DNA from 3 places in the Microbacterium sp. NPDC060117 genome. Region 1 is predicted to be linked to each of the others. Evidence: predicted binding sites of a transcription regulator. Region 1 holds the regulator's gene; each other region holds the start of a gene.

Evidence for each region. The regulator LexA, encoded in region 1, represses DNA repair genes until DNA is damaged. The targets are predictions, from matches to a motif close to TCGAACANNTGTTCGA.
Region 2: ACFWCK_RS03870 (DUF222 domain-containing protein) is a predicted target of LexA. The motif match lies at 4,894-4,909, and genes of this name have one in related genera.
Region 3: ACFWCK_RS04770 (DUF222 domain-containing protein) is a predicted target of LexA. The motif match lies at 3,148-3,163, and genes of this name have one in related genera.

Annotation. Positions count from the first base shown of each region.
Region 1 is NZ_JBHWXR010000004.1:756,953-764,098, forward strand. It holds gene metE (5-methyltetrahydropteroyltriglutamate--homocysteine S-methyltransferase) at 1-1,651, shown strand, start outside; gene lexA (transcriptional repressor LexA) at 1,733-2,419, opposite strand; gene ACFWCK_RS19180 (hypothetical protein) at 2,416-2,685, opposite strand; gene ACFWCK_RS19185 (LysM peptidoglycan-binding domain-containing protein) at 2,742-3,098, shown strand; gene ACFWCK_RS19190 (histidinol-phosphate transaminase) at 3,179-4,264, shown strand; gene hisB (imidazoleglycerol-phosphate dehydratase HisB) at 4,261-4,881, shown strand; gene hisH (imidazole glycerol phosphate synthase subunit HisH) at 4,878-5,528, shown strand; gene priA (bifunctional 1-(5-phosphoribosyl)-5-((5-phosphoribosylamino)methylideneamino)imidazole-4-carboxamide isomerase/phosphoribosylanthranilate isomerase PriA) at 5,638-6,384, shown strand; gene ACFWCK_RS19210 (SseB family protein) at 6,368-7,146, shown strand, end outside.
Region 2 is NZ_JBHWXR010000001.1:853,044-860,189, forward strand. It holds gene ACFWCK_RS03845 (ABC transporter permease) at 1-759, opposite strand, end outside; gene ACFWCK_RS03850 (hypothetical protein) at 877-2,598, shown strand; gene ACFWCK_RS03855 (S1C family serine protease) at 2,647-3,567, opposite strand; gene ACFWCK_RS03860 (TetR/AcrR family transcriptional regulator) at 3,646-4,224, opposite strand; gene ACFWCK_RS03865 (hypothetical protein) at 4,228-4,659, opposite strand; gene ACFWCK_RS03870 (DUF222 domain-containing protein) at 4,929-6,272, shown strand; gene ACFWCK_RS03875 (MarR family winged helix-turn-helix transcriptional regulator) at 6,341-6,817, opposite strand; gene ACFWCK_RS03880 (LLM class flavin-dependent oxidoreductase) at 6,909-7,146, shown strand, end outside.
Region 3 is NZ_JBHWXR010000001.1:1,051,313-1,058,458, reverse strand. It holds gene ACFWCK_RS04790 (GntR family transcriptional regulator) at 55-834, shown strand; gene ACFWCK_RS04785 (PfkB family carbohydrate kinase) at 875-1,717, shown strand; gene ACFWCK_RS04780 (DNA-3-methyladenine glycosylase I) at 1,753-2,325, shown strand; gene ACFWCK_RS04775 (hypothetical protein) at 2,347-2,901, opposite strand; gene ACFWCK_RS04770 (DUF222 domain-containing protein) at 3,183-4,520, shown strand; gene ACFWCK_RS04765 (Ig-like domain-containing protein) at 4,802-7,146, shown strand, end outside.

The DNA.
Region 1 (7,146 bases):
GCTGCCGTCGTCCGTGGCCGAGCTCGGCGCCGCCGCCGAGCGCGCCTACGCCGTCCTGGGCGGTCTGACCGAGCGCCCCGCCGTCTTCGTCGCCGCGCCCTACGCCGCGCTCGATGCGAACCTCGCGGTGCTCGCCGCCGCCCCGATCGAGGCCATCGGTCTCGACCTCGTGCGGGGCACCGTTCCCGCCGCCGTTCCGGGTCTCGCCGACAAGGTCCTCGTCGGCGGTGTGATCGACGGGCACAACATCTGGCGCGGCGACCTCGCGGCCGCCTTCGACACGCTCGAGGCGCTCCGTGGCCTCGGCGCCGCCGGCGTCTCCGCGTCGACCTCCACGTCGCTGCAGCACGTGCCCCACGACGTCGAGGACGAGTCGAAGCTCGACGCCCGCCTCGTGAGCTGGCTCGCCTTCGCCGACCAGAAGGTCGCGCAGGTCACGACCCTCGCGAAGGGCCTCGCCGAGGGGCGGGCCGCGATCGCCGGCGAGCTCGATGCCGCCTCCGCCGCCCTGGCGGACCGGCTCAGCGCCCCCGGCGTGCGCGTGGACGCCGTCCGCGCCCGCACTGCCGCGCTCACCGAGGCCGACTTCGACCGCGGCGACTACGACGCGCGCGTGGCAGCGCAGTCCATCGCTCTGGACCTGCCCGCGCTCCCGCTCACCACGATCGGGTCCTTCCCGCAGACCGGCGAGATCCGCCGCGCCCGCGCGCAGTTCACCAAGGGCGAGATCACGGCGGGCGAGTACGACGGGTTCCTCCGCGAGGAGATCGGTCGCGTCGTCGCGCTGCAGGAGGACCTGGGCCTGGACGTGCTCGTGCACGGCGAGCCCGAGCGCAACGACATGGTGCAGTACTTCGCCGAGAACCTCGACGGCTTCGACGTCACCGAGAACGGCTGGGTGCAGTCCTACGGATCCCGTGCCACCCGCCCGTCGATCCTCTGGGGTGACGTCTCGCGTCCGGCGCCGATCACCGTCGCCTGGTCGCAGTATGCGCAGTCCCTCACCGCGAAGCCGATGAAGGGCATGCTGACGGGGCCGGTCACGATCCTCGCCTGGTCGTTCGTGCGCGACGACCAGCCGCTCGCCGAGACCGCCAATCAGGTGGCTCTCGCGCTGCGCGACGAGATCGCGGACCTGGAGGCCGCAGGCATCGGCGTCATCCAGGTGGACGAGCCGGCGCTGCGCGAGCTGCTGCCGCTGAAGAAGGCCGACCAGCCGGCGTACCTGGACTGGTCCGTCGCCTCCTTCCGCCTCTCCACCGCGGGCGCCGAGACCGCCACGCAGGTGCACACGCACCTCTGCTACTCGGAGTTCGGCGTGGTCATCGACGCGATCCGGGCCCTCGACGCGGACGTCACCTCGATCGAGGCCGCCCGCAGCCGCATGGAGGTCGTCACCGACATCGCCGCGGCCGGCTTCGACCACGGCATCGGCCCGGGCGTCTACGACATCCACTCGCCGCGCGTCCCCGACGTGTCCGAGGTCGAGACGCTGCTGCGCCGCGCGGTCGAGGAGATCCCGACGCGCCAGCTCTGGGTCAACCCGGACTGCGGCCTGAAGACCCGCGGCTACGAGGAGACCAATGCCTCGCTGCGCAACATCGTCGAGGCCACCCGCCGCGTCCGCGAGGACGTGTCGGTCGCCGTCTGACCGGTCTGAGCCCGTCGAAGGGCCGTGAACGACGATGCCCTCCCGGATCCGTCCGGGAGGGCATCGTCGTCGTGCAGGGGATCAGACGGCGCGCAGCACCGCCACGACCTTGCCGAGCACCGTGGCGTCGTCGCCGAGGATCGGCTCGAACGCGCTGTTGCGGGGGAGCAGCCACACGTGGCCGTCTCGGCGGCGGAACGTCTTCACCGTGGCCTCGCCGTCGAGCATCGCGGCGACGATCTCACCGTTCTCCGCCGTGCCCTGAGAGCGCACCACCACCCAGTCGCCGTCGCAGATGGCGGCGTCGATCATCGACTCCCCTGAGACCTTCAGCATGAACAGGTCGCCCTTGCCGACCAGCTGGCGGGGGAGCGGGAAGATCTCCTCGACCTGCTGCTCCGCCGTGATCGGCACGCCGGCCGCGATCCGGCCCACGAGCGGCACGAGCGCCGCGTCGCCGACCGACGGAGCCGTGTCCGCGGGATTCTCCGTGGACGTGCCGGGAAGATCGATCAGGACCTCCATGGCGCGGGTCTTGCCGGCATCGCGGCGCAGATAGCCGCTGAGCTCGAGCTGGCCGAGCTGATGCGTCACGCTGCTCAGGGACTTGAGGCCCACGGCGTCGCCGATCTCGCGCATGCTCGGCGGATAGCCGTGCCGGGCGATCGAGGTCTGGATGACCTCGAGGATCGCCATCTGCTTCGCACTGAGGCTCTTGCGGCGCCGCGTCCGCGGGGCCTCGGAGCCGGGGGTCGCACCGTCGCTCATGCCATCTCCTTCGTGTGCGTCGTGCCCTCGCGGATCCGTGGGATCGGCATGGATTCGCGGGCGGCGATTCGAATGTCGGTGGTCCGTGATGGGGTCTTGTTATCGAAACCGTATCCGAGATCGGGGCGGAATCGATAGATCTGTTCGAGCGTGTCGGCAAGTCTTCGGAACTGATATTCGAAGAAGGCTTGACAGATGTTCGAACTCGAAAGTAGTTTCGGAACGTAGGTTCGCCTCTCCAGAGGCCCGGATTCGAAGATCCTCATCGGGGGATTCGGATCCGGGGAGGGGCGGACCGACACAGACACTGAGGAGAAGCACCATGAGCAGCATCACCTTCGCCGGTCAGGTTCCCGCCACGCGACTGCGGATCACCGCACGCGGTCGGCGCGTGCTCGCGGCGCTGGTCGCGCTCCCGGTGGCCGGTGCGATCGCGTTCGCGGCGCTGAGCAGCGGATCCGCGCTCGCCTCCGGTGAGCAGACGACGGGCAACACCTTCGCGACCGTCACCGTGCAGCCGGGCGACACCCTGTGGTCGATCGCGGGCGAGATTGCGCCGAACGCCGATCCGCGTGATGTCGTCGCCGAGATCTCCAAGCTGAACCTCGTCGACGGCGGTGTGATCGAGGTCGGACAGCACCTGGCGATCCCGGCGCAGTACGGCTCGGCCGGGCGCTGACAGCAGCCCGGCTTCGGCGTCGCTCAGCAACCGCGGTCATCTGTGTCCTGGCACACGGCGCAGCCGCCTAGCATGGCAGGGTGACTGTCTCGCTCGACGACTTACCCCTTCGTGACGATCTCCGCGGGTTGCGCCCGTACGGTGCCCCGCAGGCACCGCTGCCTGTGGCGCTGAACGTGAACGAGAACACGCATCCGGTGCCGGAGCAGGTGGCGAGCGACATCCTCGATGACATCGCGGTGGCGCTGCGTGACGTCAACCGCTACCCGGATCGTGAGTTCACCGCGCTCCGCGAGGGGTTCGCAGGTTACCTCGGTCATGACCTCACCGCCGCGAACATCTGGGCCGGCAACGGATCGAACGAGGTCCTGCAGCACATCCTGCAGGCCTTCGCCGGTCCGGGGCGCACCGTGTTCGGGTTCGCACCGACCTATTCGATGTATCCGCTGCTCACCCAGGGCACCGGAGCGGCATGGATCGCCGGCACCCGGCACCCGGACTACGAGCTCACCGTCGACGAAGCGGTGGCGCAGGTCTTGGAGCACGATCCGGACGTGATCCTGCTGTGCGCGCCGAACAACCCGACGGGCACGCCGCTCCCGCTCGACGTGATCGAAGCGGTCTACGAGGCGGCGCGCGGCATCGTGATCGTGGATGAGGCGTACCAGGAGTTCGCCCCGAAGGATTCGCCGTCCGCGTTGACGTTGCTGCAGGGGCGTCCGCGGCTCGCCGTCTCCCGCACGATGAGCAAGGCGTTCGCCTTCGCGGGGGCGCGGGTCGGCTACCTCGCCGCCGATCCGGCCTTCATCGATGCGCTGCGCCTGGTGCGCCTGCCGTACCACCTGAGCGCCCTCACCCAGGCGGCGGCGATCGCGGCGCTGCGCAACGCGCCCATCATGCTCGCCATGGTCGACGAGATCGTGGCGCAGCGGGATCGGATCTCCGCCACGCTCGAGGCCCTCGGCTACACGCCGCACCCGTCATGGTCGAACTTCGTGCTGTTCGGGGGTGTCGCCGATCCGGCGGCGACCTGGCGCGCCCTGTACGACCAGGGTGTGCTGATCCGCGACGTCGGCATCCCGAATCACCTGCGCGTCACGGCCGGCACGGAGGCCGAGACCACCGCATTCCTGGACGCTCTCGCCTCGATAGGATCGGCCTCATGACCGCTGAGACCCCCGCTGCGGCCCGGACCGCGCGCCGTACCCGCTCCACGTCCGAGTCGACGATCGAGCTCGAGATCGACCTCGACGGCACCGGCCAGAGCCACATCGACACCTCGGTCCCGTTCTTCGACCACCTGCTGACCGCGTTCGCGAAGCACTCGCTGACGGATCTGACGGTCCGGGCTTCCGGCGACACCCACATCGATGCGCATCACACCGTGGAAGACGTGGCGATCGTGCTCGGCCAGGCGATTCGCGAGGCTCTGGGGGACAAGAGCGGCATCTCCCGCTATGGTGACGCGCTCGTCCCGCTGGACGAGGCCCTCGTGCAGGCGGTCGTCGACATCTCGGGTCGCCCCTACCTCGTGCACGAGGGCGAGCCGGCCGGCTACGAGCACCACCTCATCGGCGGCCACTTCACCGGATCCCTGGTGCGCCACGTTTTCGAGGCGATCGCGTACAACGCCGCCCTGACGGTGCATGTGCGCGTGATCAGCGGACGCGATCCGCACCACATCGCCGAGGCCGAGTTCAAGGCCTTCGCGCGCGCTTTCCGTCAGGCCAAGGCGCTGGACCCCCTGGTGGTCGGCGTGCCCTCCACCAAGGGCGCACTGTGAGCGAGCGCGCGGAGGGCCGCCGTCCGACCGTCGCGGTCTTCGACTACGGATCCGGCAACGTGCACTCGGCCGTGAAAGCGCTGATCCGCGCTGGCGCGGACGCGGAGCTGACCGGTGACCGGACCGCGGCGCTCGAGGCCGACGGACTCGTCGTCCCGGGCGTGGGCGCGTTCGCGGCCGTTCGCGAGGCGCTTGCCGCGCATGGCGGCGACGAGATCATCGAGCGGCGCCTGGCGGGCGGCCGTCCGGTGCTGGGCATCTGCGTCGGCATGCAGGTGCTGTTCGCGGGCGGAGTCGAGCGCGGCGCCGAGGTCGACGGGCTCGGCGAGTGGCCCGGCATCGTGACGGAGCTCGACGCGCCGGTGCTGCCGCACATGGGGTGGAACACCGTCGAGCCGGATCCGGGCAGCGTGCTGTTCCGCGGGATCGAGCAGGAGCGCTTCTACTTCGTGCACTCCTTCGCCGCGCAGACGTGGGAACTCGAGGTCATGCCGCCGTTCCCGCAGCCGCATCTCACGTGGGCCGAGCACGGCTCGCGCTTCCTCGCCGCGGTCGAGAACGGCCCGCTCTCGGCAACCCAGTTCCACCCGGAGAAGTCCGGCGAGGCCGGCATCCAGCTGCTGCGCAACTGGATCTCCACACTCTGATCCGTCCGCGGAGTGTGACAGCGGGGGATTGGTGCCCCGCGTGCACCCGGACTACTCTCTTCTCTTGCCGCGCCCGAAGCGCGCGGCACATCGTGACCCGAAGGACGACATGAACGAGTTCGCACAGTCCCCCTCTCTGACCCTCCTCCCGGCGGTGGACGTCGCCGGCGGGCAGGCCGTGCGCCTGACCCAGGGTGAGGCCGGAAGCGAGACCAGCTACGGCGATCCGCTCGACGCGGCAGCCGAGTGGGTGGACCAGGGTGCGGAGTGGATCCACCTCGTCGACCTCGACGCCGCGTTCGGTCGCGGCAGCAACACGGCGATCCTGCGTCGCGTGATCAAGCAGTTCCGCAGCGTGAACGTCGAGCTGTCCGGCGGGATCCGCGACGACGCGAGCCTCGAGGCCGCGTTGGAGTCGGGTGCCGCTCGCATCAACCTCGGCACGGCCGCGCTGGAGAACCCCGAATGGGCCGCTGACGTCATCGCACGCTACGGCGATGCCGTGGCGGTGGGCCTCGACGTGCGCGGCACGACTCTCGCTGCCCGTGGCTGGACCAAGGAGGGCGGAGACCTCTGGACCGTCCTCGACCGTCTCGAGGACGCCGGATGCAGCCGCTACGTCGTCACCGACGTCACCAAGGACGGCACGCTCAAGGGCCCGAACCTCGAGCTGCTCCGCGAGATCGCCGCGCGCACCCCGAAGCCCGTGGTGGCGTCCGGCGGCATCGCGAACCTCGATGACATCGCGGCGCTCCGCGACCTCGTGCCGCTCGGCGTCGAGGGCGCGATCGTCGGCAAGGCGCTGTACGCCGGCGCGTTCACCCTGGCCGAGGCGCTGGATGTCGCCGGATCCTGAGCGCGCCGCGTCCGGCGCGTCCGGATGCGATCATGATCACGACCACGGCTCGCACGCCAACACCGGCGACTCGGCCGGTGTGCCGTGGGCGGGGCGCTCGTTCGAGGAGAATACCCGCGCCGGCGATGACGGCTCAGCCGACCCGGCCCTGTGGGATGCCCTCACGCGGTTCCGCGCCGGCTCCGGTTCGCAGGCCGAGGTCGTGGCCGCGTTCCGCACCGCGCGCGTGCTCGTGCCGCTCGTCGCTGAGAAGGGTGACGAGGGTGTCGCGCCGTCCGGCCTGACAGTGGACAAGACCCAGGAGCTCTCGCTCGTCACCGTCGCCGCGCCCGACGGGCGCACCGTGCAGCCGGCGTTCACGAGCGTCGACACGATGCGCGCCTGGGATCCGATCGCGCGCCCCATCCCGGTGGAGGCGGCGCGCGTGGCGCTGTCCGCCTCTTCGGGGGATGCCGAGCTCATCGTGCTTGACCCCGGGTCCGAGACCGAGTTCGTGCTGCGCCGCCCCGCGGTGTGGGCGGTCGCGCAGGGGCTGAGCTGGGAGCCGAGCTTCCTCTCACCGGAGGTCTATGCGGGCCTTCTGGAGAGCGTCGGCAGTGAGCTCGCCGTGATCGACGTGGCGGTCTCCGCCGGCGATCCGGACGCGCGCCTGCGCGGACCGGAGCTCGTCGTCACGCTCGAGCTCGTCGAGGGTCTGGACCGGGAGACGCTCGACGCGGTGCTCGCGCGCCTCGCGCAGCGCTGGGCCGCTGACGACCGCAT
Region 2 (7,146 bases), on a different contig from region 1:
GATGTTGCCGACACCGAGGATCAGGATGATCGACGCGGTCGGCATGATCGACGGGATGTCCACGTTCCAGATCTTCTGCAGCCGGTTGGCGCCGTCGATCTTGGCCGCCTCGTAGAGCGAGACGTCGACCGCGGACAGCGCGGCGAGATAGATGACAGCGGAGTAGCCCGTCGTGGTCCACAGGTCGGTCGCGACGTAGATGTGCCGGAAGAAATCCGCGCTCGCGAGCAGGTCGACCTGGCCGGATCCGAAGAAGCTGAGGGTGCGCCCGAGCAAGCCGACCCGCGGTGACAGCAGCAGGATGGTCATGGAGACGATCACGACGGTCGAGATGAAGTAGGGCGCGTACGTGACCAGCTGCACCGTGCGCTTGAAGAAGCGGAGCCGCACTTCGTTGAGCGCCAGCGCCAGGATGATCGGAAGAGGGAAGCTCGCGATCAGCGTGTATCCGGCCAGCACCAGCGTGTTCACCAGGAGCCTGGGGAAGACCGGATTGCGGAACAGGTTCGCGAAGTTGTCGAACCCGACCCAGGGACTGCCCCACACGCCCTGCACAGGGTTGTAGTTCTTGAACGCGATCACGGCGTTCACCATGGGCACGTAGCGGAACACGATGAACCACACGACGGGCAGCAGCAGGAGCAGGTAAAGCTGCCAGTAGCGGCGGAGGCTGCGCGCGAACCTGGCGCGATGCGACATCTTCCGCGGCGGCGCTTTCACCGCCTCTGCGGATGCGTTCTGCTCGGCACTGAGCGTCATCTGAGTCCTCCAGGGGATTTACTTTACGTCGTAATATTATGTGCCCGAGCCCGTTTCCGCTAGTGATTCATCGGATGTATCTGGGCACAGACCCTTCCGGAGCAGCAAGAGGTCCTGATGACGCAAGAGATCGACATCCGCGAGTTCATGGATGCACCGGAGATGCTCGACGCCGGCCCCGCGCTGCGCGCGGCCATCGCAGCGGCACGGGCATTGGAGGGGCCGAGCCGACTGACGCTGGCGCCCGGCGACTACCACCTGTGGCCGGAGACCGCCTCGAAGCGCGAGCTGTACGTGTCGAACACGGTCGGCACGGACCCGGCCTACGCCATGAAGTCGATCGGGCTGCTCCTGGAGCAGGTGCACGACCTCGAGGTCGTCGGCCAGGGCGCCCGCCTCGCCCTGCACGGACACCAGACCGCGCTCGCGATCGTCGACAGCACGCGCGTCCGCCTCGACGGCCTGACGGTCGACTGGGCGGTACCGACCGTGATCGACGTGACCGTGGCCGATGCCGGCGTCGACGCGGAGGGCGCCTGGCGACTGCTCACCGTGCCAGCCGCGACGCTGTTCGAGGTCGAGGGCGCCGACGTCGTGTGGCTCTCGGAGCGCTCTCCGTTCACGGGCGAGCGATATTGGTCCGGCCGCAACGCCCTTGCCTACGCCCAGCGCCTCGACCCGTCCACCGGACGGGTCGAGCGCGGGCCCTGCCCGCTCTTCGACGACGTGACGGAGGTGACGCGGATAGACGAGCACACGATCCGGATCCGGCACTCCTCCACCGGGCCTCCGGACGACCGCGACACCGTCTACCAGCTGCGCGAGATCGTGCGCGACCATCCCGGCATGCTCGTGCTGGACTCCTCCGACGTCGAGCTGCGGCGGATGTGCATCCACTATCTGCACGGGTTCGGCCTCGTGGCGCAGACCGGCGAGAACCTGCTGCTCGACACGGTGGCGTTCCGCGCGCCGGAGGACTCAGGGCGCGTGACGGCGGGCTTCGCCGACTTCGTGCAGTGCTCCGGCATGAGAGGGCGGATCGAGATCCGCGGCTGCACGTTCGACGGCCCCCACGACGATCCGATCAACGTGCACGGCACCTACCTCGCGGTGGCCGCGGTGGAGGGCTCCCACCGGCTGACCCTCGAGTACCGCCACGATCAGACGGCCGGCTTCGCGCCGTTCTCCGTCGGCGACGGCATCGAACTCGTCGACCGCGGCACCTTGCAGCCCGTGCACCTCGGTACGATCGCCGGGATCGTCTCAGGCCCGAGCGGCCGCGACACCGTCTCCGCGTGCGCACCCATCGTCGTCGACGTCGCGAACGCTCTGCCCGACGATGTCGTCGCCGCGGCGGCCCGCGGCGAACTCGCCGTGGAGAACACCACCCGGACGCCTGAGGTCACGATCAGCGACTGCGCCTTCGTGCGCTCTCCGACGCGTGCGATTCTGGTAACCACACGCCGGCAGGTGCGGATCGAACGATGCCGCTTCGAGACGATCACCATGGCGTGCATCCAGATCGCCGCCGATGCCAGGGACTGGTGGGAGTCCGGGCCCGTCCGCGACGTCACGATCGCGGACAACCGGTTCCTGGGCGTGACCGCGGGCGTGCTCGAGGTCGCGCCTGGCACGTACGAAGGCGCCCCGCCGGCGCACGGCACGATCCGCCTCGAGCGCAACGAGATCGAGGCGGACGGGCCGCTGCTGGGCGAGATCCGCGGAGTCGAGTCGCTCGTGCTGCGCGGGAACCGCGTGCACCGTCTTCGCCCCCGCAGACGGGAGCATCCGGCGCTCGACGCTCCCGAAGACGGTTTCCGCCAGGATCCGCGCAGTTGAGCCGGGGGCGGCTGAGACGGGATCACCAGCGGTTTTCGCGGTGGGGACTCAGCCGAGTCGCAGTTCCTCGGGCTCCAGGACGAGGTCGATCAGGGCACCGCCGCGCAGCACGGTCATCTCCATCCGACGCCCGATCGCACCTTCGACCATGACGCGCTGCAGCCCCGTCGGGTCGAACACGGGCGTGCCGTCGATCGACAGCACGATGTCGCCGGGGCGGGCGCCCGCGAGAGCGGCAGGGCTCCCCGGAACCGTCGACATGACCTGCATCCCGGTCGCGGAGCCCACCTTCGCGGCGGCCTCGGGGGTGAGTGGAACCCTGGACCCTGCCACGCCGAGCCAGGCCCGGCGCACACGGCCGGCAGTGGAGAGCGTGTCGATGATCTCGAGCGTCGTGGCGTTGATCGGGACGGCGAGGCCGAGCCCGACGCCCGCGACGGCCGTGTTCACGCCGACGAGCCTGCCCGCACTGTCGGCCAGTGCGCCCCCGCTGTTGCCCGGGTTCAAGGCCGCATCCGTCTGGATCACCTCGTCGATCACGCGGCCCGACGCGGTCGGCAGAGAACGGCCGAGCGCCGACACGATGCCCGCAGTGACGCTGCCCGCGAGCCCTCGGGGGTTGCCGAGGGCGACGACGAGCTGCCCCACGCGCAGCCGTGCGGCGTCGCCCAGCGGCACCGGATCCGGCGTCCGCCCGCGGGCGCGCAGCACGGCGAGGTCACTCAGCACATCGGATCCGACGACGTCCGCGTCGGCCGTGGTGCCGTCGCCGAACGCGAGCCCCACCTCGCGCGCGCCCGTGACGACGTGCGCACTCGTGAGCAGCAGCCCGGCGCGGATCACCGTGGCGCTGCCGGCGCCCGCGCCTTCGGCCGTGCGCACGTTCACGGCCGCGACCGCAGGCAGCACCGTCTCGGCGACGCGCACCACGATGGTCGAGTACGCGTCGAGCGCTTCATCGTCGTCCATGATCAGCAGTCTCCGCCCGGACCGAGCGGGGTCGGCGGTCGTTCGCCGAGGGCTGACGCCTCCGCGCCGCCCTCGGCCTCACGCCTCGTTCGACGGCCCGGCGTTCAGTTCCGACGCGGCGCGCTGCAGCTGCCCCGCCGCGAGATCGAAAGGCTCGAACGAACGCTCCGCGCGAGCGATCGCGACCGCTCCCTCGGTCGCCGCGAGTACCTGAGCGGCGAAAGCCGGCGCGATCGACGGATCCGCCCCGCCTGCGACGAAGAGGCCTGCGAGCACACCGCGCCAGTCGCGGAACAGTCCTCCCGCCTTCTCACGCAGCGCGCCCGCACCCGTCGACGTGGTCACCGCGAGCAGCGAGCAGCCGACCGCGAAGTCGGTGAGTTCGAGCCCGCGCCGCCATCCGTCGGTGAATGTGCGCACGACCGTGCCCGGGTCCTTTCCGGCGAGCCCCTCGAGGCGATCGAAGGTGCGGGTGCTCTGTGCGTCGAGCGCTGCGGCGACCAGCTCGTCCTTGCCGCCGGGGAAGTGGTGATAGATCGACCCGCGGGGCGCACCCGAGCGCGCGATCACCTCGGTGAACGATGCGGCCTGGTAACCGTCCTCCGCGAGGATCCGGATCGCGGCCTCGATCATCGCGGTCCGGGCGTCCGACGTCACCTGTCAGGACCCCTGCAGCTTCGCGATCTCGGCCCTGGCCGCCTGCACGAGGTCCGCGTTCGTGTGCGCGGTGCCCCACAGGCCCCAGCCTCCCTCGACCGCCTCGGTCAGCAAGACCCACGTGCGCGCGGAGAGCGACGGATCCGCTGCCGCCTCCGCCACGGCATCGGTCAGCTGGGCGACCACGGCGAGCTGCTTGTCGCGGTCCAGCGCACCGGCGTTGGTGAGCACCTGGACCCGGACGTAATCGCTGTCACCGTCGACGTTGCGGATCGCGCCGGCCGGCAGCTCGTGCACGAACGCGGCCGTGTTCTTGCGGAACATCGGGATGTCGGGCACCTGCTCGACACGCATGACGATCTCGGCAAGACGCTGCGCGAGCACCTGCGGATCCGGGAACGTGCCCTCGGTCGCGTACAGATCGATCATCGGCATGACGAACTCCTTCGCTTTATGATGTTCGTCATATTATGTCGGCCATCATAGAGCGTCAAGGGGCGACTCGAAGGGTCGGCGTCGCGATCCAAGTCCGTCGAGCCATTGCAGGGCGCGATTGGATCCGACCGCGCTCGCCTGCCGACGTTCGCGTCGCGGTGCTCCACACATCGCTGCGGGGGGCGATCGCAGAATATTCCCAGGTCTGGAGATGAATCGGGATGTGGATAGCTCTGGAACATATCTTCGAAACAAGGTAAAATCGGGGTATGACCAGCACCCTCGACCCGCTTGTGGAAGCCACTCGGCTTCTGGAGCAGGCATGGGGTGAGGTCGAGTCCGGTGCGAGGCTCTCCCGCGCCGGTCTGGTCGCTGTCAACGACGCGATCGGGCAGCTCAAGCGCACCGCCGACGCCGTGCACGCGGAGGTCGCGGCCGGCATCGCCCGCGAGTCGCGGCGGGAGTTGGGTCCGGAGTCTTTGGCGAAGCAGCACGGGTACCGGAACGCGGCGCAGCTGATCGCGACCACGGCAGGATCGTCGACCGGTGACGCGGCCCGGCTGGTGAAACTGGGGGAGGCGACCGCGCCACGGTCGAACCTGATCGGCGAGGAGCTGCCGGCGAAGTTCCCCGCAGTGCGGGCGGCACTCGCGGCGGGCCGCGTCGGTGCCGCGGCGGCCGGGATGATCGTGTCGTTCCTGGACCGGATGATCGTGAACGTGGGGCGCGAGCGGGCAGGGGAGGCCGAACGTCTCCTGGTCGGGTTGGCACCGAGGTTGTCGCTGGATGAGGTGCGTCGGATGATCACCCGGATGGAGGCGCACCTGGACCCGGACGGGGTGCCGCCCCGGGAAGATGACCTGCGGGGGCAGGCGAAACTGTCTATGTTCGAACGCGACGGGATGCTGCACCTGAACGCGATCCTGGACCCTGAGCGGGCCGCCGCGGTGAAGACCGCGATCGAAGGATTCGTGTCCGCCCAGTTCGCCGCGAAACGTGACGGCCGCGACCCGAACGCCCCCGACGTCGACCGGCGCACTCTGGGGCAGATCCAGGCCGACGCCCTGGTGCATTTCGCCGAGCACGCCCTCACCTGCGTGAAGAGCAAGACGTTGAACGGGGCGACCGTGGTCGTCCGGGTCAATGCGCTGGATCTGGAATCCGGGACCGGATTCGGGTTGATCGACGGGATCACCCAGCCGGTCAGCATCGACACGGTCCGCCGAATGGCTGCCGCTGGCGGACTGATCGGGTGGGTGTGCGGGCAGGACGGGGAGATCCTGAACTGGGGACGCGAGAAAAGACTCTTCACCGATGCGCAGAAGCTCGCCCTCCGCGAACGTGACGGCGGGTGTGCGTTCTGCGGGCTCCCACCCGGAATGACCAAAGCCCACCACATCGACTGGTGGAAACGTGACCACGGCAAGACGGATCTATCCAACGGGGTCCTGTTGTGCGAAACATGCCACCACCTCGTCCACGACAACGGCTGGGAGATCCACATCGACGGCACGGGGATCCGCGCTAAAGTCTGGTTCCTGCCCCCACCGTCGACGGATCCCCTCCGCACTCCGCGCCTGGGCGGACGAGCCCGCACCGAGCACCTCACCTGACGTGCGGGGAGGGTGCGACGTTTCGTCTCGGTCGCCTGCGGCGCCCTCGCTCAACGACCCCGGGCGCGTCAGTCCTGCGGGGCGAGCCCGAGATGCCGGCGCAGCGCGACCGAGATGTCGTCGACGTACGCGAGCTGTTCAGGAGTGAGCGCGTCGAGGAAGAGCTCGCGCACGGCGCGCAGATGCGGGACCGAACCGGCGCGGAACTGCTCGCGCCCTTCATCCGTGGCCACCACGTCGACGCCGTGCGCACCGTCGACGCAGGGCTGCCGACGGATCAGCCCACGCTTCTCCATACGCCCGAGGTGATGCGAGAGGCGGCTGCGCTCCCAGCCGATGAGTGCCGCCAGCTCGGATGAGCGCAGCATGTGCTCCGGCGCCTCGGTGAGCGCGAGCAGCACCTGGTAGTCGCCGGATGAGAGCGCCGACTCGCTCAGCAGGCGGGCGGTCAGCCGCGCGCGGAGCGCCTCGGCCGTCTCGATGTGGTCCCGCCAGATACGCAGCTGCTCCCGCGTGGGCATCGACCGGGGGTGGGACCCGTTCATCTCGCCTCCTCGGGAATTGATACGTCAATCTTATCGTTGCATCGGCTATTGACACGTCAATCGGACGGTCGGATCCCTGAGAGGACGCACGATGAGCACCCAGAGCACCCGTCTGGAGTTCGGACTGAACTCGTTCGGCGACGTGGCCACGGACGGCGACCGCGTGATGAGCGACGCCGAGTCACTGCGCCTGCTGGTCGACGAGGCCCAGCTGGCGGAATCCGTGGGGCTCGACGTGTTCAGCGTCGGCGAGCACTACAAGGAGAACTCGGTCGACTCGGCGACTCCGGTGCTGCTCGCGGCCGCCGCACAGGCGACCTCGGCGATCG
Region 3 (7,146 bases), on a different contig from region 1:
TGATCGGCGAGCGCGGCCGAATCCGGAGGCCCGGCAGGCGGTGGAGGAGACCCGATGACGGATGTCGAGCAGTTCCTGGCCCGGCCGCTGACCGCCCCCGTGGGTCAGCCCCTGCGGGTGGCCGTCTACTCCCGCCTGGCTGAGGGGATCCGGTCCGGTGTCTTCTCCCTGGGATCCGCGTTGCCTCGTGAGACCGAGCTCGGCGTCTCGCTGGGAGTGTCGCGCACGGTCGTCCGCGAAGCGCTCATGCTGCTCGAGGAGGACGGGCTGATCCTCACCCGCCGCGGGATCGGGCGCTTCGTCGCGGAGGATCTCCCCACCGTCGGTCTCGAAGAGCTGCGCCCCCTCGAAGCGGCGCTCGCCGAGGGCGGCGAGGACGTCGGTGTCCGGCAGCTCGAGTTCGTCGTGCAGCCCACCACGGATTACGTGTCGGGGCATCTGGGTCTCGACGACGCGGCGAACACCTGGTTCCGGGAGAGCGTGATCGAGCGGGCCGGCGAGCCGATCGCCATCCTGCAGGAGCACCTGCCCGCGGGACGCTACCTGACCGACGCGAGCCCGCAGATCGCGGCCGTGCTCGAGGAGGCGACCGGCGACCCGACGAGCCTCATGACGGCGCTCGCGGCCCGCGGCGTCGGCTTCGGGACGGGCGTGTGCGAGATCACGGTCAACGTCGTCGGCCGCACCCGCGGTGTGCTGCTCGGACTCAAACCGGGCGACCCCGTGCTCATCCTCACCCAGACCGTCTCCTCGGGGGGCCTCCCCGTCTACCTCGCCAAGTGCATCGTCTCCGTCAAGGCGGGCGTCCTCTCGGTCGTGCAGACCGCGCAGTGACGCACTGCCTCGTCCCCGCCCCTCAGGAAGTGGAGTCCTCATGACCGCACCGCTCGCGCTCGCCGTCGTCGGCAGCATCAACGTCGATCTCACTGCTCGCACCACCCGGCTGCCGGAGCCGGGCGAGACGATCGGCGGCGGACGGCTGTCGCGCGAGGCCGGCGGCAAGGGCGCCAATCAGGCCGCCGCGGCCGCGCGCCTCGGCGCTGCGGTGCGGATGGTCGGCGCTGTCGGCTCCGACGCCGACGGGTCCTGGATGATCGACGAGCTCGCGGCCGCGGGCGTCGACACGCACGCGGTGCGCCGCGGCGCGGAGCCCACCGGCGTCGCGCTCATCGTCGTGGACGCGGAGGGCGAGAACCAGATCGCCGTGTGCGAGGGCGCCAACGGCGAGGTGAGCCTGGACGGCGTCGTGTTCGGATCCGACGAGGCGGTGCTCGCGCAGCTGGAGATCTCGATGGGCGTGGTCGCCGCGCTCGCCGCGACCGCGCCCGGGTATCTGGCGGTCAACGCCGCGCCGGCGCTCGACCTGCCCGCCGCGGTCGTCGAGCGTGCCGACCTCATCATCGTGAACGAGACGGAGTACGCGCTGCTGCCCGTGCTGCGCACCGCCCGCAGAGTCGCCGTGACCTACGGCGGAGAGGGGGCGAAGCTGTTCGAGCACGGGGAGCTCGTCGCTTCGGCGCCCGCGGTGAAGACCACGGTCGTGAACAGCGTCGGCGCCGGCGACGCGTTCTGCGCGGCCCTCACGATCGGGCTCGCCTCCGGCATCGCTCCGCAGCGCGCCCTGTCGGCGGCCTGTGCGGTGGGTGCCGCCGCCGTCGCGGATCCGCGGTCGCAGCCGCTGCTCGCCGCGCTCGGGGAGTACCTGCCCGCCGAGTGAGCCCCGGTGTCGGCGCCCGCGCCTACCCTGGATCCATGACGACCCCCCTCGCCGATGACGACCGTCCGCGCTGCGCCTGGGCGGGGGACGATCCCGAGTACCGTCGCTACCACGACGAGGAGTGGGGCCGGCCGCTGCACGGCGACCGTGCGCTGTTCGAGAAGATGGCGCTGGAGGGGTTCCAGGCGGGATTGAGCTGGATCACGATCCTGCGCAAGCGCCCGCGATTCCGCGAGGTGTTCGCGGGCTTCGAGCCCGACGTGGTCGCGGAGTTCGGCGAGGACGACATCGCCCGGCTCATGGCGGACGCCGGCATCATCCGCAATCGCGCGAAGATCGAGGCGACGATCGGCAACGCCGCGCTCGTGCGGGAGATGGCCGACGGCGAGCTCGACGCGCTCATGTGGTCGTTCGCCCCGGCGGCGGGCATCGGTGCGCGCCCGCGGACCATGTCCGAGGTCCCCGCGGTGACCGCCGAGTCCGAGGCGATGAGCAAGGCTCTGCGCAAGCGGGGATTCCGCTTCGTCGGCCCCACGACGATGTACGCGCTCATGCAGTCCGCCGGCATGGTCGACGACCACCTCGAGGGGTGCTGGCGCGCGGCGTGAGAGCCGCGGGCGCTGTCGGCGTCAGGACGCCGGATCCGCTGGCGCGGAGCCGGGATCCGCTGCCGCATCCGGCTTGCGGAACGCCTGGCGCATGTGGTCGCTGGTGAGGAAGTCGGCGACACCGATCATGATGAGGCTGAACACGATCTGCTCGGTCACCATCCACGCCGGATACAACCCGGGGATCGCGGCCATCACGAGGGTGATGACGGGGAAGATCTGCGCGAACAGCCGCAGCCGCTGATACGCCCAGCGCCACCCCAGTGCCGCGCGCCACGCGAAGTAGAAGAGCGTGACCGTCATCGCGAGCACGATCAGCGCGCGCATCCACACGGCGAACGGCACGGCGGTGATCGAGCCGGCCTGCACCGCGATCACGACGGCGACGACGACCGCGGCGATGCCGATCAGCAGCTCCACGGCGAGCAGCCAGAACACCCAGCGGAACGCACGGACCGTGCGGTGGTGGTCGCGGTCCGATTCGACGATCTTCTCGTGCGCGTTGCGGCCGCCGGCGAGACGGTCCACACGCAGCAGCAGCGGCTCAACACGGCGCAGCACGGGGTCGAGGAACATGCTCCTGAGAGTACGGCCATGGCCTGTGCGGACGGCCGGATCCTGGCCCGTCCGCAGGGAAATCGATCGAAGGGTGGAGGGAGGGGAACGGCCTTCGGCGTCGTCGAGCAAGCCCCGTGCGTAACTCCGTGGGGTCGTTGAGCGAGCACCGAGCGCAGCGAGGAGCGAGAGGAAACGCGGCGCCGGATCCGTCGGCCGGGCTCAGGCTATTCCCAGGTCAGAAGAGGGATTTGCTGTGGACAAAGTTGGAACATATCTTCGAACCTTGGTAGGATCGGAGCATGTCCGGCACCCTTGATCCGCTCCTGGAAGCCACCCGGCTTCTGGCGCAGGTGTGGGGCGGAGCCGATTCCGGTGCCGGCCTGTCCCGGGCTCGTCTGGTCGCCGCCAACGCGGCGATCGGGCAGCTCAAGCGCGCGGCGGACGCCGTGCACGCGGAAGTCGCAGCCGGCATCGCTCGGGAGTCGCGACGCGAGCTCGGACCCGAGTCGCTGGCCAAGCAGCAGGGCTATCGTGGCGCCGCGCAACTGATCGCGACCACGACGGGTTCGTCGACGGGCGACGCGGCCCGGTTGATGAAGGTGGGGGAGGCCACCGCGCCGCGCTCGAACCTGATCGGCGAGGAGTTGCCGGCGAAGTTCCCTGCGATGCGTGAGGCGCTGGTGGCGGGCCGGATCGGGGCGGCTGCGACGTCCATGATCATCTCCTTCCTGGACCGGATGATCCCGAAGGTCGGCCGCGAGCGCGCAGCAGAGGCAGAGCATGTTCTCGCCGGGCTCGCTCCTGGTCTGTCTTTGGACGAGGTGCGACGGGCGGTGACCCGGTTGGAGGCGCATCTGGATCCGGATGGTGTCGCTCCGCGGGAGGACGAGTTGCGGTCGCGGGCATCGCTGACCCTGTTCGAACGGGACGGGATGCTGCACCTAAGCGCGGTGCTGGATCCGGAACGGGCGGCGGCGGTGAAGACGGCGATCGAGGGGTTCGTGTCTGCCGAGTTCGCCGCGAAACGTGAGGGCCGGGACCCGGCCGCCCCGGATGCGGATCGGCGCACCGTGCAGGAGGTCCAGGCCGACGCTCTCGTCCATTTCGCCGAACATGCCCTCACCTGTCAGCGGAACAAGACGTTGAACGGGGCGACCGTGATCGTCCGCGTCAACGCGACCGACCTGGAGCACGGCACCGGGTTCGGGCTGATCGACGGGATCGAGCAGCCGGTCAGCATCGACACCGTCCGCCGCATGGCAGGCGGGGGCGGCATGACCAGCTGGGTGTGCGGGGACGACGGGGAGGTCTTGAACTGGGGACGCGACCGGCGCCTTTTCACCCGCGCCCAACGCCACGCCCTCACCGAACGCGACGGGGGGTGCGCGTTCTGCGGACTCCCACCCGGAATGACCAAAGCCCACCACATCGACTGGTGGAAACGCGACCACGGCAAAACAGACCTGTCCAACGGTGTGCTGCTCTGCGAGACCTGCCACCACCTCATCCACGACAACGGCTGGAACATCCGTGTCGACGGCACCGGCATCCGCGCGAGAGTCTGGTTCCTGCCCCCACCCGGCACCGGGGCGCCACCCCGCCTCGGCGGCAGAGCGCGCACCGAACACATCGCCTGACCACCGGTTACTCACCTGCGCGAGCACCGAGCGCAGCGAGAGCGTGTCGACCCGTGGCGCTCCCTCGCGAGAGCCCCGCAGGGCCTCTCCGCGCGGCCACCGCGTTTCGTCTCGGTCGGCTTCGCCGTCCTCGCTCAACGACCCCGATCTGGGGAGCCCGGCGGCACGACAGGATGGGGATTCCTCCCCATCGCGGCTCCCAGGATCGCGACATACACTCTTACAGTCCCCTGGCAAATGCGCATGGGACAGCTGTGTGAGGCATCCGGGGGGAATTCGTGGTGAAGTCGTTCGCGTGGTTGCGGATGCGACCGAAGACCCTCGCGTCCGCTGCCGGCGTCACCGCCGCGGCCGTCGCCGTCGCCGGGATGGCCTTCGCCTACGAAGGCAACCCGACCGCGGAGGTCGACCTGCACGACGGCGGAGTCTGGCTCACCAAGACGTCCAGCCTGATGGTCGGACACTTCAACAACGAGTCCCGCGTGCTGGACGGCGGTCTGCGCACCGGCAGCGAGAACTACGACGTGCTGCAGTCCGGCGGCACAGTGCTCGTCGACGACCGCTCGGCCTCCACCCTGACCAGCGTGGATCCGGCGCGCGTCGTGCTCAGCGACGCCGTGCTCATCCCCGGCGGCGCGAAGTCGGCGCTCGGCGGCACCACTGTCGCGATCCTCGATCCCAAGGAGGGCAAGCTCTGGGTGCGCGCGGCCTCGTCCCTGAGCGGGTTCAAGCCCGCGGGTACGAAGCCCTCCGCCACCCTCGGCGCCGGAGCCGACGTCACGGTGGGCAAGGACGGCACCGTCTACGCCGTCTCCGCCAAGGACCGCAGCATCGTCACCGTGCACGTGGACGGGCAGGGCGACCCGCAGCCGCCGTCCACCGAGAAGATCGAACTCGCGGAGAACGCGAAGCCCACGATCACCGTCGTCGGCACGACCCCCGTCGTGCTCGACGCCGACGCGAAGACCGTGTTCGCGGCCGGGCATCGCACCGAGCTCAGCGGCTCCGAGGTGAAGAACCTCGACGCGGCCGTGCTGCAGCAGCCGTCGGCGGAGAACGGCTCCGCTGTCCTGGCGACCGCCGATGCCCTGATCTCCGTGCCGCTGGACGGATCCGCGCCCTCGGCGCAGGAGGCCGGCGGCACCGGCGCCCCCGCGGCGCCCGTCTTCCTGAACGGCTGCACCTACGGCGCCTGGGGCGGATCCGCGAAGTTCCTCCGCGACTGCATCGGATCCGCCAATGACCTGAAGTCCTCGATCGAGGGCGCCGAGAGCAGCACCACCCTCGTGTTCCGGGTCAACCGCGACGTGGTCGTGCTCAACGACACCGCGAGCGGCGCGGCGTGGATGGCCACCGACAACCTGCAGCGCGTGGACAACTGGCAGGACATCGTGCCGCCCGAGGGCGACACCGAGAAGCAGGACGAGACCAGCGACGACCAGGTCGAGACGACGCTGCCCAAGCGCACCCCCGAGAACACCCCGCCCATCGCGCACGACGACGAGTTCGGGGTGCGTCCCGGCCGCACCACGATGCTGCCCGTGCTCGACAACGACACCGACGCCGACGGCGACGTGCTGGTCGCATCGCTCGCGCAGGAGCAGCCCGCGCTCGGCGACGTGCAGCCCATCAACAACGGCGGCGCGCTGCAGATCGCGGTGGCGGACGACGCCACCGGATCCGCCGCGTTCCAGTACCAGGCCGACGACGGCCGCGGCGGCAAGGCCACCGCGAACGTCGCGGTCAGCGTGCACGACTGGAGCGTGAACGCCGCGCCGAAGCAGAAGCGCACGCCCGGCCTGCTCGTCGAGGCGGGCGGCGCCGTGAGCTACAACGCGCTGCCCGACTGGATCGACCCCGACGGCGACGACGTGTATCTGAAGGACGTCGAGGCGGCCCCGGGCGACGAGGTCGACTTCACCCCCGACGGCCAGCTCACCTACCGCGCGGTCGCCAGCCTGCCCGGCCGCAAGGAGATCCGGATCCAGGTCGCCGATGCGATGGGTGAGCTCACGAGTGGTGTCATCCGTCTTGACATCCGTCCGGCCGGCACCACGGCGCCGAAGACCAACGCCGACCACTATCAGACCCGTGCCGGCGAGCAGGTCACCGTGTCGCCGCTGCGGAACGACTCCAGCTCCGGCAAGGAGCCGCTGCGTCTCACCCGGGTGGACGAGACCCCGGGCGCCGTGATCACACCGAACTTCGGCGAGGGCACCTTCACGTTCCAGGCCGAGCTGCCCGGCACCTATTACATGCAGTACCTCGTGAGCGCGGGGCCGAACGCCGTGCCGGGCCTCGTCCGCGTGGACGTGCTGGACAAGTCCGCCGAGGCGGCGCCGCCGATCGCGGTGCGCGACGTGGCGCTGCTGCCGAGCGGCGGCGACGTGCTGGTGGGCGTGCTGAACAACGACGAGGATCCCGCCGGCGGCATCCTCGTCGTGCAGTCGGTCACCGTGCCGCCGCACAGCGGCGTGGCGGTGTCGGTGCTCAACCATGAGACGCTGCGGATCACGGATCAGGGCAACCTCGACCAGGAGGTGCGGATCAAGTACCGCATCTCGAACGGATCCAAGTCCGCCGACGGCGACGTGATCGTGATCCCGATCCCGGCGCCCGCCAAGCT